DNA from 4 places in the Halalkalibacter lacteus genome. Region 2 is predicted to be linked to each of the others. Evidence: riboswitches for the same ligand, from Rfam matches in the RefSeq annotation. Region 2 holds a riboswitch; each other region holds the start of a gene.
What was found. A riboswitch is a leader RNA that binds a small molecule or an ion and turns the genes downstream of it on or off. The one in region 2 is predicted to bind S-adenosylmethionine.

Region 1 (4,218 bases), on a different contig from region 2:
GCAGCGAGAGACTAAGACGACAGGAATGTCTCGATTAATCAAACGGTTCAATGCAGGCACAATAGTTGGGGGGACGTTTCCTTGACCGAAGGCTTCGATAACAAGCCCATCTATGTGTGTTGATGCAATAGCGTCAACGATCGAATGATCCATACCAGTATAAGTTTTTAATAATGCCACCTTTTTTGTTATCTTCTTAACCGGGTAACATTCTCGCTTCGAAAGGGTGTGATGAAAGAAGACACCACGTTTTGTGACAATTCCAATCGGTCCATATTGTGGACTTTGAAAAGTAGCAATGTTACTTGAATGTGTTTTTGTTACGTTTTTTGCTGTGTGGATCTCATCATTCAATACGACGAGTACACCTTTACCTTGTGCATCTTCATTTGCTGCAACTCTTACAGAAGCTATTAAATTATGAGGGCCGTCAGCGCCAAGTTCGTTACTTGAACGCATAGCTCCAGTAATGATAACGGGAATATTCCAATCAAGTAAAAGGTCAAGTAAATAAGCTGTTTCCTCAAGTGTATCCGTTCCATGTGTGACAACAATACCGTCTAAATGATCTTCTTTTACTCTTTCTTTTAAGCGTTCTGCAAGATCAATCATTAAACTAGGGGTCATATGTGGTGATGGAATATTCAAATAATCGTCAACGATAACAGAGGCGATGCTTGATAGCGATTCGATAGTGGAATATAATGGATTTATCAAGTTTGGTTGCACGGCTCCTTGCTCATTTTCTTGCATCGCAATTGTGCCACCTGTATGTAAAACGAGAATTTTTTTCAAAAAGCACACCTCAAATTTAAGTTTTATAGAATAATATCATACCAGCTTAGAAATTAATTTTAAAGAGTAAAGCAATGGGAAAGGAAGAGCAAGTTGTTTGCAATTGTAACAGCAGCAATCGCTCCAGGAATGGCATTATTATCTTATTTCTATCTACGTAACCATTATACCACGAGTACAATAGCACTAGTATTTAGAACATTTTTGATAGGTGTGCTACTCGTTTTCCCAGTAATGGTCTTGCAATATGCGTTTACAACTGAAGGATATTTTAGTAATCCGTTCTCTAGGGCATTTATTTTATATGGGTTCGTGGAAGAGTTTTTCAAGTGGTTTCTTCTTTGGGTTTTTGCGTATCAACATGCAACTTTTGCGAGACGCTATGACGGAATTGTATTTGGTGTGTCGCTCTCGTTAGGATTTGCCACATTAGAAAATGTATTTTATTTAATAGCTAATGGACTTGAGACAGCATTTGGTCGAGCACTGCTTCCGGTTTCAAGCCATGCTCTATTTGGTGTTATAATGGGATACTATTTAGGAAGGGCGAAAATAGAAGGACAACAACGAGTGAAACATTTGACGTTGTCCCTTTGTTTTCCTATCATATTACATGGCGTATACGATTCTATTTTTATTGTATTTGATATGTATTTTTTAATTGGGTTGATTCCGTTTATGTTAGTACTATGGTGGGTAGCTTTAAATAAGGTAAAACGAGCTCACCATTTAGACGAATAATGAAAGAGTGAGTGATAAATAGTAATGGGGATAAGTGCATATTTATAGTAAAGGGTGATGATTATGGCAGAAGGACGTTATCGTATTGTTATTCGTTGTCCTGTTTGTGGCGAGAAATACATTTTACGTGGGAGACGAAACGAGAATGGAGAGTATGAGACTGGTTTTAAGCGTTGTGTTTGTGGGAATGAGGAGAATTTAAATATTGATGCAACACTAGAATAATTGGTAGTGTTTATAAAGGGATGATAACTAAATCTTGTATGAAAAAGCTTTTTTAGAAATTTTCACTTGCAAAATTGTATGAATTGTTGTAATTTTGATTAAACGCAAAAAACAATATTTGAATTTCTTATCAAGAGAGACGGAGGGACTGGCCCTATGATGTCTCAGCAACCAGCCTTTATAGGTCAGGTGCTAATTCCATCAAGTCTTTTGGCTTGAGAGATAAGAAGAAGTGAATGATTTATAAAAACCACCTTCTTCTTATATAATGAGGGTGGTTCTTTTTGTAGAAGATGAAAGAAAAGATATTATTTATACCTCAATCAGCGACAAATAGGTGAGAGAGGATCATGAAATGATTGAATTATTGGAGGTATGAAAGATGAACCGAGAAAAACTAGAAACGATTTTAGTGCAAATAGGAAACCGTTCTTCGGACCCGACTGGGACGATCAATACACCTGTTTATTTTTCAACAGCATATAGACACACTGGGATTGGGGAGTCGACTGGTTACGACTATGCTCGAACTGGAAATCCGACGAGGGAAGTGGTTGAAAATGCGATAGCTAAACTAGAAGAGGGGGATAGAGGATTTGCATGTAGTTCGGGTATGGCTGCCATCCAAACGGTGCTATCTCTCTTTGAACAAGGTGATGAAATTTTAGCTTCTCAAGATTTATACGGAGGGACATACCGTCTATTCGAACAAGGATGGAATCGCTGGGGCTTAACATTTTCCTTTGCTGATCCGAGGAAACTTGAGCAGTTTGAACGTTGTATCACCGATAAAACAAAAGCTTTATTTATTGAAACACCGACGAATCCACTGATGCAAGAAGCATCAATTCCAGACTTGGTTCAAATAGCCCAAAAATATGGATTGTTATTAATCGTTGACAATACATTCTACACTCCTTTGTTACAACAACCACTTGTTGATGGGGCAGATATCGTTATTCATAGTGCCTCGAAATATTTAGGAGGGCATAATGATGTGATTGCTGGGTTAATTGTCGCTAAGGGAGAAGAGTTATGTGAAAGAATTGGGTATTATCATAATGGAATTGGAGCGATTTTATCTGCGTTTGATTCATATCTTTTAACTCGAGGCATGAAAACACTTGCGATTCGTATGGATAAACATGAAGAAAATGCAAAAGCGATTGTTACATACTTAAATGAGCAAGAAAGCGTGACCGATGTCCTTTACCCAGGTAAGGGAGGCATGGTCTCATTTCGTATCTTACATGAGCAATGGGTGAATCCATTTTTGCAGCAGTTGAAACTTGTCTCTTTTGCAGAAAGTTTAGGGGGGGTCGAAAGCTTGATGACTTATCCTGCTACGCAAACGCATATGGATATTCCTGAAGATATTCGAATAGCAAATGGAGTTTGTAATCGTCTTTTGCGGTTTTCTGTTGGGATAGAACGGGCTGAAGATTTAATTGCAGATCTTGACCAGGCATTCCGGTATGTAAAAGAGGAGGGCGACGAATGAAATTACTAGAACAATTAGCCACGCGGGTTTTAATTGGGGACGGTGCTATGGGAACTTTGCTTTATGAGCAAGGCGTTGATCAGTGCTTTGAAGAGGTGAATATAACTGACCCTGAAAAAATTGTGAATGCTCATAGAAAATATGTAGAAGCTGGCGCGGATGTAGTACAAACCAATACATATGCAGCCAATCAATTAAAACTTGAGAAATACGGTCTTAATAAACAAGTTCAGACAATCAATCAGACGGCTGTAAACTTAGCTAGACAAGCAGCAAAAAAGTCAGCATTTGTAGTCGGAACTGTTGGTGGAATAAGAAGGTTTCAACTTGAAGAATGGAGTTTGCGCGAAATTGAAGTTGCTTTTTCTGAGCAAATGAATGAACTATTGTATGAGGGTGTCGATGGACTTTTACTTGAAACATTTTATGATTTAGAGGAAGCAAAAATGGCAACGAGTCTAGCTAGAAAGCTAACTAATTTACCGATAATTGTCAATCTTTCAATAGGTGAAGTTGGTGTCATGAACGGTGGTATAGCTGTTTCTAATGCGTTTGATCAGCTTATAGCAGTAGGAGCGAATGTTGTCGGGTTGAATTGCCGGACAGGTCCATTTCATATGCTTCGCTCATTTGAAACGATGCCTTTACCGAAGGAGGCCTTTCTATCAGCCTACCCGAATGCAAGTTTGCCTGATTACAGAGATGGGCGAGTGTTCTATCAATCGAATGCTGATTACTTTCAAGCGATGGGGGAACAATTTATTAAACAAGGTGTACGCTTATTAGGTGGGTGCTGCGGGACAACACCGGAACATATTGAGGCGTTTGCAAAAGTAAAATCTGTTACGAAACCGGTCACTAGTAAAACGGTCCGTCCACTTGTAGCGGTGAGAGAAGCGATTCACATTCCGCGGAAACAAACGCCGTTACCAGAAATTGTGAAAGAACGTAAATCT
Region 2 (4,218 bases):
ATGACATGGCACGCATTCGACGTGAATATGTAGAAAAAGGGCAATATTATAAACAACTCAAAGAAGAAATGAAAAATTAGTTGCTGTATGAATAAGATTGATTATTATTATCAATAATAGAAAAAGAAAAGAGCGAGTGCGTCGCTCTTTTTCTTTCACGATTAATGTTGTGCTTCAAATGTTTTACAATCCGTTTCTTCTTGTTTCTCTGCTTCTTTACCCGTATGACTTACCACATAAATTTTGTCTGCATCACACTGGTTACCTTGAGACCAATATACACAGTTATTCACTTCACATAACACATCTTGTGCCATATCACTCACCCCCTCTTACTTACATTTTGGCCAAAAGGGGTAAAAGCCATACAAAAGGACTCGTAAAAAAAGCGAGTCCTTTTGTATGGCTTTTTAGACATTCCAGTCTGTTAATGCGTTATCTCGGTCAGTTCCTATATTTTTCCGGTCAATTGCTCGTGTTTTCCGGTCATTCTAACCTCTAAGTAAAAGAAGAGACAGTCTCTCACATGAGCCTGCCTCTTCTAATTTCTTATAGTTCAGCTTGCTCTTTTAAAGCAGTTGCCTTATCTGTTTGCTCCCAAGGTAATTCCACATCTGTACGACCGAAGTGACCGTATGCTGCTGTTTGCTTGTAGATAGGACGACGAAGGTCGAGCATTTTAATAATTCCAGCCGGACGAAGATCAAAGTTGTCTCGAACAAGCGTAACAAGAGATTCTTCAGATACTTTGCCCGTTCCAAATGTATCAATTGAAATAGATACTGGGCGCGCGACACCAATTGCATAAGCTAGTTGAACTTCACATTTATCAGCAAGGCCTGCAGCAACAATGTTTTTTGCTACGTAACGAGCTGCATACGCACCGGAGCGGTCAACCTTTGTAGCATCCTTACCAGAGAATGCTCCTCCACCGTGACGAGCATAGCCACCGTATGTATCAACGATGATTTTACGTCCCGTTAGACCAGCATCGCCTTGAGGTCCACCAATGACGAAGCGACCAGTTGGATTAATGAAATACTTAGTATTCTCATCGATCAGTTCTTGTGGAACGACCGGATTAATCACATATTCTTTTAAATTACGTTGTATTTGTTCAAGTGTTACTTCTGGATGGTGCTGCGTAGAAATAACAATTGTATCAATACGTACAGGTTTTCCATCTTCATCATATTCTACAGTCACCTGCGTTTTTCCATCAGGACGAAGGTATGGTAGAATTTCATCTTTACGTACTTTAGTTAGACGACGCGCAATTTTATGGCTTAATGAAATCGGGAGCGGCATAAGCTCTTTTGTTTCATTGTTGGCATACCCAAACATAAGACCTTGATCACCAGCACCAATTGCTTCAATTTCTTCATCTGTCATTTGTCCTTCACGTGCTTCAAGTGCTTGGTTCACACCTTGAGCAATATCAGCTGATTGTTCATCAATTGATGTAAGGACCGCACACGTTTCATAGTCAAAACCATATTTCGCACGAGTATAACCAATTCCTTTAATTGTTTCACGGACAATTTTTGGAATGTCCACATACGTACTAGTTGTAATTTCTCCAGCTACTAATACGAGTCCTGTTGTTACCGACGTTTCACACGCAACACGGGCGTTTGGATCATTTGTTAAAATTGCATCAAGAATAGCATCGGAAATTTGATCACAAATTTTATCAGGATGCCCTTCTGTTACAGATTCTGACGTAAATAAACGTCTGCTTTTCAATTCTGTCATACTAATCATTTCCTCCTTTAAACACTGCTACTTTCCTAGCATGTATCTTTCTTTGAGACGGCACTCATGCCCCACCGAATGGGAAATACCTACCTGTAAAGACGTATAAACGATAAAAACCCTTTTCCTAAAGAGGAAAAGGGTTGAATGTTTACCTTTAGCCTCTTATCGTTCAAGACAAATGCCTTGCAGGTTAGCACCTTTTCACTCATGGCTACAAGTGTTGGTTGCTGGGCTTCTTCGGGCCTGTCCCTCCGCCTACTCAGGATAAGAGTATCCGTTCGACGCATATCATATCGCACATGTCGTATGCTGTCAACCTGTTCACACTAAAATGATTAGCAAAGAGAGGGGAATCTTTTTTTGATTGTCCTACGCCAGAATACGTTTGACCATCCTCTGAACTAGCATAGTCACTCTAATACTATAGTGTGTAAGCTATTTTTCGAATCTATGCTCCGTGTTCCCCTCACCTTAATAAAGAGGAAACTGAAAAAGGTAAAAATCGATCTTTTTCCGCTCCTCCTAATAAGGTGTATCATCTCGTCTACGCTCTGGATCCTCCTGACGTTGACGTTGCAATTCTTCACGCTGCTTGCGCTCTTGCTCTCGTTCCTGCTCTTGCCTTATGTCTTCTCTTAGTTGCATTCTCATCAGTTCATTTTCATTATCTCTCGGTTTCACTTGACTATACACACCACTTGCGGTCAGCCCGATTATCAAAGCCATTAAAACTTGCTCTCCCCATTCTCTTGGGATAAACCAAAGTATACCAGCTATACCAATTGCCAAAAGAGCCCGATACTGCTTTTCAACACCAAATGCATTTCCGATCACAGTTACAAGAGCTGCAACAACTGCGGAAACTGTCGCCAAATCAAGCATTGATACTTGGTCCAAACACAAACGCCTCCTTTCCTTCCTTTTAGCTACATCGTATGCATAGAAACTAAAAATAGGAACGTCATTCGTATTTACACTTATCATTCTTCCTTGCTTACATGACCCAACTTTTAAGAAGTGACTTGATGAAGCGCCCCCTCTGAAAGGGGCGATGAAAGAATAGGCTCACGCTTGTTTTTATAAAGATGTTTGATTCACTAGCACATTTGAAAAAATTTTATAATAGTATAGACTATTAAACTTAATGTGTTATACTAATAAACAAGTTTTATAAAAAATGGTAACTAATTTATGTAAAAGAAAGGATTTTGCGACAATGGAAACAATAAGCCTAAAATCAGAATTAGCCAATTTAGTGAATCAAGACAATGTTCACCTTAATCTACCAATCTCCTCACTAATCGAAAAATCTTTAATACGTGGTGAAGGGACATTGACTTCAACAGGTGCACTTAGTGTTGAAACTGGCGCGTACACAGGGCGTTCCCCTCTGGACAAATTCATTGTCAAAGAATCATGTGTTGTAGACAAGATTGACTGGGGAACTGTGAACCAACCAATTGAGAAAGAAGTCTTCACCTCTCTATACCATAAAGTAATCGAACATCTAGGTAACCGCAAGGAACTGTTTGTCTCTGATGGGTATGCAGGTGCAGACGATTTATACCGCTTACCTTTAAAAGTAATCAACGAATTCGCGTGGCACCAAGTGTTTGCTCGCCAACTATTTATTAGGCCAACAGAAATAAAATATAATAATGAAAAGAAGGCCTTCACGATTGTTTCAGCACCATCGTTTAAAGCAAATCCAGCCATTGATGGCACTCGTTCCGAAGCATTTGTTATTGTGTCATTTGAAGAACGTATTGTTTTAATAGGTGGTACAGAATATGCAGGCGAGATGAAAAAGTCGATTTTCTCCATTATGAACTACTTACTTCCAGAGCAAGACGTCCTGTCGATGCACTGTTCAGCAAATACGAGCAATGAAGGAGATGTAGCTTTATTTTTCGGATTATCTGGCACAGGAAAGACAACGCTTTCAGCAGATCCACATCGATCATTAATCGGTGATGATGAGCATGGCTGGTCAAGTACTGGTGTGTTTAATATCGAGGGTGGTTGTTACGCAAAATGCATTAACCTCACAGAGGAGAAAGAGCCTCAAATCTGGAATGCAATCCGTTTCGGTTCTGTTCTTGAAAATGTCATTCTAAATAAGCAGACAGGCCAACCAGATTATCATAATACTTGTTTAACAGAAAATACGAGAGCTGCTTATCCACTTGAGGCTATTCCAAACGCATTAGCACCAAGTGTAGCTGGACACCCCAACACGATCATCTTTCTTACAGCTGATGCATTTGGTGTTCTACCGCCTATTAGTAAGCTAACAAAAGAACAGGCAATGTACCACTTCTTGTCTGGATACACGAGTAAGTTAGCTGGAACCGAGCGTGGCGTGACATCGCCAGAAGCAACCTTCTCAACTTGTTTTGGTGCACCATTTTTACCGCTCCCAGCTGCTCGTTATGCAGAAATGTTAGGGGAAAAGATTGA
Region 3 (4,218 bases), on a different contig from region 2:
TTAAATTTTTAAATAAATTATATTGTTGAAAGACCATTCCTGTCGAAGTTCTTAAAGAAAAAATATCTGTCTTACTTGCTGATTCAACATTTACTCTTTTATCACTAACCTCAACGATTCCACTAGTAGGCTGCTCCAAGAAATTAATGCATCGTAAAAGTGTTGATTTACCTGAGCCACTTGGACCTAAAATAGAAACAACCTCTCCTCTATTAACGGTAAGGTTAATCCCCTTTAGCACATGCTGGCTATCATAGTACTTATGAATATTTTCCAACTTAATCATGAAGCAATCCCTCTTTCATATCTACGAGCTCGCCTCTCTATTTTAACTAGCAATCTCTCAACTATAATACAAAGAATCCAGTAGATAATAGATACAGCAATATACACCTCAAAGAATGCTAACCCACGAGAACCGAGAATTTTGGCTTGTCCCATAATATCTATAACACCAATAATAAAAACAAGAGAAGTGTCCTTAATCGAACTAATAAACACATTTCCAATGTTAGGTATTGCTACTGCCAAAGCCTGTGGGAAAATAATTTTAAGCATCATTTGTGTAGGGCTCATACCTATAGATTTAGCAGCTTCAAATTGCCCACGATCAACCGACTCAATAGCAGACCTAATTGTTTCAGACAAATAAGCACCCAAATTAATAGAAAATGCTAATAATGCATATACTTCAGGGGCTATTATATTAACATCTACGTATTGAAGCCACCCATATTCAGTCTGTAAATAGTAAATAATCTTAGGTATTCCGTAAAATACAAGATAAATTTGAACTAATAGAGGAGTTCCTCTGATAAAAGATATATATAAAGAAGAAATTACCCTTAATACTGGAACTCTATATATTTTTATAAGTGCTGTACCAATCCCAATAAATAAACCCAAAATTAATGAACCTACAGCTATCCCTACTGTAATAGGTAGCCGTGAGATAATAGCAGGAAAGCTTTCTATTAAATAATTAATATCTAGTAAATTCTCCATTTTATCTTTCCTTCTCCAAACTTATTCAGGGATATATTCTCCACCAGTCCATTTTTTTGACAGTTCAACTAACGTACCATCTTCCTTAAGTTGTTTCAGAATAGGATCAATTAGTGCCTTTAACTTCACGCCCTGCTCCTCATTCTTGAATACGATTCCCATGTTATCATTAACTAGAGACTGTCCCACAATTTCTACATCTAAATCATACTTTTCCAAAACTGTATTGATCATAATAGGATCATTTACATAGGCATCTATACGACCGTTTTGTACATCTTGCAAAATTTCCGAAGGGTTTCCACTTTCGCTATACTTTAAAACAATATTATTATCTACTTTTTTGTTATGTTCTTCTAGCAATAATGTATAAGAATCTCCTGCTAAAGCTCCAACATTCTTGCCTTCTAAATCCTCTAATGTTTGAATATCTTCTCTGCCTGCTTTCACAACAATAACCGTTTCTGCTGCAAAATAAGATTCATCGGTAAATAAGTACTTTTCCTCACGTTCCGGTGTTTTCGCTACTTGATCTGCTATTGCCTGAATTTTATTTGACTCTAGTGCAAGAAACATACTATCCCAAGGGGTGGCAACGAACTCGAATGTATAACCATCCAATCTTTTATCAATTTCTTTGACAACTTCTACATCATATCCTGTAAGTTCGTTGTTCTCATCTGCAAATGCAAAAGGAGGATAATCATTTTGTGTTCCTACTAGAATTACTTGATTGTCAGTTACACTAGTTGCTTCGTTTGACGAACAACCATTTAATATTCCAATTACACCTAATAGTAAAAACATGGATACAAGTAAGTAATATTTTCTTTTCATTTTTTAAAGCTCCTTTTTTTATATAAAGTAATAAATCAATTTAATGTTGAAAAAAGCAATACTATATTTATATTTTTCCTAAATATATAGAAGCGAAGTCCCATGTTTTTTGAATAAAATATTATTTCAGGGATTACTAGATATTAAACCGCTTCTATTATCATTCTGGTTCTTAAATACCAATCCTCTCTTTTTTAACGCTGATTACAGTAATCTATCTATATAGATTCTAGTTTATTTAGATCAAAGTAAATTTCCCACCCCTACCAATCTGTGAAGATAGTTATCCTATACTTTACCTCTTCTCTCTTAATCCCCCTTTATATACAAAAAAGCCCCCTTCAATCGGAAAGAGGCTTTAATCTAACCCTTATCTCTCAGAATGAAACACTCTGCAGGAATTAGCACCTTTCATAAAATGATGGTTGCTGGACGTCATCGGGCCTGTCCCTTAGTCTCTCATGATAAGCTATTTAATTTTTGACATATAAAGATATTATTTTACATTAAGTCTAATGTCAAATACATTTTTCTACTATTCTAAATTTATACAAAATGTTTTATATACAAGTGGAACTTATATACAACATACAGCGTTTAAATTCACTTTCATAGGCTTTTTTAAAATAAGACAACATTTTGCAATGACTACTTCCTATCCCCCTTTTGCCAAAGTATTTACTATTAAATTTATATCATTAAATGAGACCTGTTTATTTTTTATCAAGTCTCATTTACCTCTTGTTAATAAAAGTCTCTTTACCTATTACTTTTTTAATATGAGTTCATATATCTCATCAAAGCAAAAAAAACCTCATTTACTTATGGTACGGTTCACCCCGATTAATCCGAAACGCCCGATATATCTGCTCCACTAACACCAACTTCATTAACTGATGGGGAAACGTCATCTTCGAAAAAGATAGACTCTCATTCGCTCGTTTCATCACTTCATCACTTAAGCCCAAAGATCCTCCTATAACAAAGGCAATTTTGCTTTTTCCATATGTAGCAAGCTTATCAAGGTTGTCTGCTAGTTGCTCTGATGTGAGCATCTTTCCTTCTATCGCCAGAGCAATAACATGCGTATCAGGATGAATTTTTGCTAAAATCCGTTCTCCTTCTTTGTCTTTTATTTGCTTCATTTCAGCCTCGCTTGCTTGCTCAGGTGCTTTTTCATCTGCTACTTCGATTAGCTCGATTTTTGCATAAGCTCCTAATCTCTTTGTGTATTCATCTATCCCGAGCTTCAAGTATTTTTCTTTTAATTTCCCAACTGTCACAACTGAGATATTCACAATGTGCATAACCTCCTTAAATGTTATCCACAACACTTATCCACATATCAACATTGTGAGTTTATATTACATGTCCACTCTATAGATGGCCGCGTTCTCACAAAAACTGCAAGTTGTGGATAACATTTCACTGTTTTCATCTATTTTTTCCACTATAGGAGCTAATTCTCGTTCATCTATAATCATATCTATCGCTAATTCTATGTGTTCATCGCAAGCATAATACATATCTAACGTCCTTTCTTTTACAACTTTCCCATTATAGCATACCCATTATCCACTGTGGATAACTGAAAACGAAAAGACTGTTGAGCTTATTCCCTCAACAGCCTTTATCTTATTAAAAACTTTGTTGTTCTGCTAATTGTACTTTAATAACTTCACGAGATCCATCTCGGTAAACTGTGACATCTATTTCATCGCCTATCCTTTTTTCCGAATAAAGATACTTTCGTAAGTCATGTCCGTCATTGATTTCCTTATCATCAATCTTAACGATTACATCATACTCTTGTAAGCCAGCTCGCTCAGCTGGAGATGTTGGTGAAATACTCGAGATGACCACTCCACCTTTTATGTCTTCAGGCAACTTTAATGTTTCTTGCCAATAAGCACTTGGAATTTCACTAAGTGAACGGATGCCTACGCCCATTTGTGGACGACGTACTTCCCCAATGCTTTCTAAATCTTCAATGACTGGAATCGCGATTTCAGTCGGAATCGCAAATCCAATTCCTTCAACAGCGCTTTGCGCAATTTTCATTGAGTTGATGCCAATAACTTGGCCTTCAATATTGACTAATGCCCCGCCGCTATTACCAGGATTAATCGCTGCATCTGTTTGAATAACTTCGGCATGCCAATCAACTTGACCATTTCCAGTTAAATCAACGGGAATGCTTCGCTCCGTTGCACTAATAATTCCTTGTGTCACCGTACTAGAAAAATGTAACCCTAGTGGATTTCCAATTGCTAACGCAGGCTCACCGACACGTAATGTACTTGAGCTACCAAATTCCGCTGTCGTTTCAACATCACTGCCATCAATTTCAAGAACAGCTAAATCTGTAATAACATC
Region 4 (4,218 bases), on a different contig from region 2:
GTAAACCTCTAACGCATCTTTTTCCATTAACGAATTGGCGGCCAATGATATTGTCCCTGCTGTGTCAATCATGTCATCAATAATTATAGCCCTCTTCCCTTTAATTTCCCCTACAACATTCATAACTTCTACTACATTAGGCATTGGACGTCTTTTATCAATAAAAGCAATAGGAGCATGTAATAAACTAGCAAACTTTCTTGCTCTAACTACCCCACCATTATCTGGAGCTACTACAACAATGTCATCAAGTTCTTTCTCATTGAAATACTTTGCTAATAGAGGAACTCCTACAAGTTGATCAACTGGAATATCAAAAAAACCTTGAATTTGGGGAGAGTGTAAGTCTAAAGATAAAATTCTTGTCGCCCCAGCTACTTCTAGTAGGTTTGCAATTAATTTCGATGTAATCGGCTCTCTTGAACGCGCTTTACGATCTTGTCTCGCATATCCATAATATGGAATGACAACATTTATCGATTCTGCTGAGGCTCTTTTCATTGCATCAATCATCGTTAATAATTCCATGATATATTGATTACCCGGCTGAGATGTGGATTGGATAAGGTAAACTTCACACCCCCGTACACTCTCTTCAATATTAATCTGAATCTCTCCATCACTAAATTTTGTGACTGAACTTTCCCCTAAATCCACTCCCAAAAATTCAACAATTTCCTTTGCTAGAGGTACATTAGAATTTAATGAAAATACTTTTACGTTGCTATCAAGTCTAGAATTGCCCATAACTTCTCCCCCATATTGATTCAACTAGTTTACTTTTGTAATTGCATCTTTCCCTGTCAAGATTCGAATTAAATTTCCCGCTGCTAGATCCGCCATTTTTAATCTAGTTTGTTTGCTAGCACTACCAATATGCGGTAGTGCCACAACATTTTGAAGTGTTAGTAACGGATGATTTGTTGATACGGGTTCCTCTTCAAATACATCTAATCCTGCAGCCCAAATAGAACCTTCCTTTAAAGAATCATATAGAGCAGATTCATCTACAATTCCGCCTCTAGCTGTATTAATCAATACTGACGTTTCCTTCATTAGCCCTAACTCTCGCTGTCCAATTAAGTGATGAACTTGAGGGCTATACGGAATAAGGATACAGACAAAATCTGATTCTTGTAATAAACAATCCAATTCCCTATATTGAATACCTAACTCTCTCTCTTTTTCTGGCTTCCTAGTTCGATTACTATAGAGGATATTCATATCAAACCCTTTTGCTCTTTTTACCAACGCTTCACCGATTCTTCCTAAGCCAATGATCCCGAGAGTGGCACCGTATATATCTTGACCAGTAAGTTGCATTGGAGACCATGTTTTCCATTTGTCCTCTCTTAAATAGGCAGAGGCTTCCACAACTCTACGAGCAGTCGCCATTAAAAGAGCAAATGTTAAATCTGCAGTTGTTTCCGTTAGCACACCCGGAGTATTCGTTACAATCATTTCTCTTTCTGTTGCTAAGTTAATATCAATATTGTTAAATCCAACTGCCATATTACTTATTACTTTTAGATTAGGAGCAGCATTTAAAAGTGATTCATCAACTGATTCAGTTAATAGACAAAACAATCCATCAATGTCTTTTACTTCATCTAATAATATATCTCTTGGTACTGGTATATCCTCCTCAGGCCACATTCTCACTTCACAAATAGCTTCTATCTTACGAACAATGATCTCTGGTAATTTTCTCGTTATATAAACTTTAGGTTTCATGGTTTCACCACTTTTTCTCTAGAGTCACTTTTAATTGAGCTTGCTTTTTGGAAAACATTTTTTATAGAAGGATATAACTCACAATCTGAAGCGATACTAGAGGAATTTCTAATAGCCTGGATAAAACTAATATCTTAGTCAAGCTTCAAAAAACCTCTCTTTGATTTAAAGAGAGGTTAGTATTATGAAATACATTCCTCTCATCTTTCAAAGGTTAACACCTTTGCAGGAATTAGCACCGTTCAAGTCAATATTTTGACTTGATGGTTGCCGGGTTTCATAGGGCCTGTCCCTCTACCACTCTAGATAAGAAGTTTATCGCTAGACCGTTATTAAAGCAATGCACCTTTTAGTTTACAAGAATTTATGTTTTAGTAATAGGCTTTTAGGAATTCTATAATCTCTTTGTTTATTTTTATCAAATGTTCTCCTGATGGGAAATGTCCTATATCATAGGCTTTAAATGCAGTTAAATTCGGGATGATTTCTTTTGCAACTTTATTCAATCTACTTTCAGGAAAAAAGATATCTTTTTTCCCTGCTATAATTAATGTAGGTGCGTTATAATTTCTTAATTCCTTCTTCTCCGTTAATTTAGGCATTTCTTGTTCAAGTCTTACGTATTTAAATACATCACCGATAATATTTTTATCAATTTCTTTCATACTATAATCCGACATAATACCAGTGATTTTATTAAGATGTTTTTCTGATGAAGTAACATTAAATAATACTAAAGGAAGTAAAATATCTTTAATCATTCTCATCTTTGAACCTAACCTTATTCCTGCTGGTGATACTAATATGGAACAATCAATTTTATCTGGCATAAATGTAGCTAATCTTAATATGATCCCAGCACCGTAGGATGGACCAATAAAGGCACTACTATCAATATCAAAATAATTCATCAGTTCTACTATCCATTGAGCAAAGCTATTATCCTTCGCTGAAATTCTACTTTCATCACTATATCCTGGATGACCAACTGTATCTGGTGCATAAACTCTATACTTATCTATTAATGGTGAAAACCAAGATAACGTCATTGGATTTATACAATTGCCACCCTGAAATATAAAAACGGGTTTTCCTTCTGGTGGACCTGCTACAAGAACATGAGTTTTACCATAACTTGTATCAACATAAATGCGATCGAAATCAAACTTTAATGATTTTATATATCTTTCATATTGTTCGGTAATAAACCTTTTTCCTTCTTCACTTTTATAGATGGTTACTTTTCCCATGATGGCACCCCATTCTTAATTAAGCCCTTTCAAAAAGAAAGCAAAAGAAATTAGAAATATTACATTTATAAGATGAATTATACCAATTTATCCTAACGGACAAAAGTTGTAGTTTTAATTTTAAAGGAGAGGATAGATAAGTAAGTCAGTTGTAACCAATAAAGAATTAGTTAGTCGTTTCTATGAAGCGATTCAACATTAGTACTATGAGGTCATCATTTTCAAATGAATAGTTGTTACATATTAGGTATTCTTAAGGAAAGACATTCATTAGTCAGCCTGTTTTATGTTTATTTTTCCGCAAAAAAAAGGACTCTACTAGAGAGTCCTTTCATAATTATGCTTTGTTTACGTTAGTAGCTTGTAGTCCACGTTGACCTTGTTCAGTGTCAAACGTAACTTTTTGGCCTTCATCTAAAGATTTAAAGCCTTCGCCTTGGATAGCTGAGAAATGTACGAATACATCTTCTCCTCCTTCAATTTCGATGAAACCAAATCCTTTTTCTGCGTTAAACCATTTTACTGTACCTTCTTGCATGTGTGTTTCCTCCTGTGGTGGATTACGCCCACCTTTTATTACTATCATTGTTCAAGTGCGTTATCAAAGGCGAAAAGTTTAAATACTTATTCTTTCCTTACAGACCGAACAAAAATAATTCTTCCTTATAATAACATATAAGGTATAGAAAAGCAAATAGGGTTTCATTGGGAATTAGGTACACGTTACTCACTTCTCCATCAAAACTGTAGATCATCAAGCTTCACATGGTTAAACTCAAGCGTAATCATTCGGTCCAATACCTTCTTGCTAAAAGGATGAGTCGTTCCATCCATATTCACCTTTCCGATGATAATAGGACGTCATCTATTGCAAATCAGAAACAAGCTCCTCTTCAGAAGGCATCTCATTCATTGTATACATAATGTATACAGTTGTTGAATAAGCATAATCCCATGCTCTTTTCGATGGGCCAAGATTGATTTGCTCATCCTTTTTCACTTTCAGATCTTCTCAATTTCAGAGCGAATTTCCTCATTGATCGCAGCCATTTCTTCGCGAATTGACGCGGTTTGATGTCCACAATTTGACGGAGATACTGACAAAAAGAGGTAAGATGTATGTAACCAGCTTCCCTTTTACTTTAAGCTCAATTTTTGAAGTTGAAAATGACCGACTTGAATTTCTCTCTTTTTTCCGGAAAGAGTCTTACTACACTAAAAACAGGTTGCTACA

Region 1: linked by a shared signal. The riboswitch ahead of SAZ04_RS07485 (methionine biosynthesis PLP-dependent protein) and the one ahead of metK (methionine adenosyltransferase) in region 2 are both predicted to bind S-adenosylmethionine.
Region 3: linked by a shared signal. The riboswitch ahead of SAZ04_RS05585 (transporter substrate-binding domain-containing protein) and the one ahead of metK (methionine adenosyltransferase) in region 2 are both predicted to bind S-adenosylmethionine.
Region 4: linked by a shared signal. The riboswitch ahead of SAZ04_RS18150 (2-hydroxyacid dehydrogenase) and the one ahead of metK (methionine adenosyltransferase) in region 2 are both predicted to bind S-adenosylmethionine.

Annotation. Positions count from the first base shown of each region.
Region 1 is NZ_JAWRVL010000007.1:158,170-162,387, reverse strand. Features, by position in the region: gene SAZ04_RS07500 (asparaginase) at 1-795, opposite strand, end outside; gene prsW (glutamic-type intramembrane protease PrsW) at 889-1,536, shown strand; gene SAZ04_RS07490 (hypothetical protein) at 1,600-1,761, shown strand; SAM riboswitch class I at 1,886-1,990, shown strand; gene SAZ04_RS07485 (methionine biosynthesis PLP-dependent protein) at 2,144-3,262, shown strand; gene SAZ04_RS07480 (bifunctional homocysteine S-methyltransferase/methylenetetrahydrofolate reductase) at 3,259-4,218, shown strand, end outside.
Region 2 is NZ_JAWRVL010000035.1:18,851-23,068, reverse strand. Features, by position in the region: gene SAZ04_RS18795 (gamma carbonic anhydrase) at 1-80, shown strand, start outside; gene SAZ04_RS18790 (DUF1540 domain-containing protein) at 162-317, opposite strand; gene metK (methionine adenosyltransferase) at 550-1,755, opposite strand; SAM riboswitch class I at 1,918-2,029, opposite strand; gene SAZ04_RS18780 (hypothetical protein) at 2,281-2,655, opposite strand; gene pckA (phosphoenolpyruvate carboxykinase (ATP)) at 2,975-4,218, shown strand, end outside.
Region 3 is NZ_JAWRVL010000005.1:133,191-137,408, forward strand. Features, by position in the region: gene SAZ04_RS05575 (amino acid ABC transporter ATP-binding protein) at 1-286, opposite strand, end outside; gene SAZ04_RS05580 (amino acid ABC transporter permease) at 283-1,005, opposite strand; gene SAZ04_RS05585 (transporter substrate-binding domain-containing protein) at 1,027-1,842, opposite strand; SAM riboswitch class I at 2,210-2,313, opposite strand; gene rlmH (23S rRNA (pseudouridine(1915)-N(3))-methyltransferase RlmH) at 2,661-3,140, opposite strand; gene SAZ04_RS05595 (CxxH/CxxC protein) at 3,207-3,368, opposite strand; gene SAZ04_RS05600 (S1C family serine protease) at 3,481-4,218, opposite strand, start outside.
Region 4 is NZ_JAWRVL010000032.1:15,238-19,455, forward strand. Features, by position in the region: gene SAZ04_RS18145 (ribose-phosphate diphosphokinase) at 1-747, opposite strand, end outside; gene SAZ04_RS18150 (2-hydroxyacid dehydrogenase) at 772-1,734, opposite strand; SAM riboswitch class I at 1,932-2,047, opposite strand; gene SAZ04_RS18155 (alpha/beta fold hydrolase) at 2,106-2,984, opposite strand; gene SAZ04_RS18160 (cold-shock protein) at 3,322-3,522, opposite strand; gene SAZ04_RS18165 (MrcB family domain-containing protein) at 3,850-3,984, opposite strand.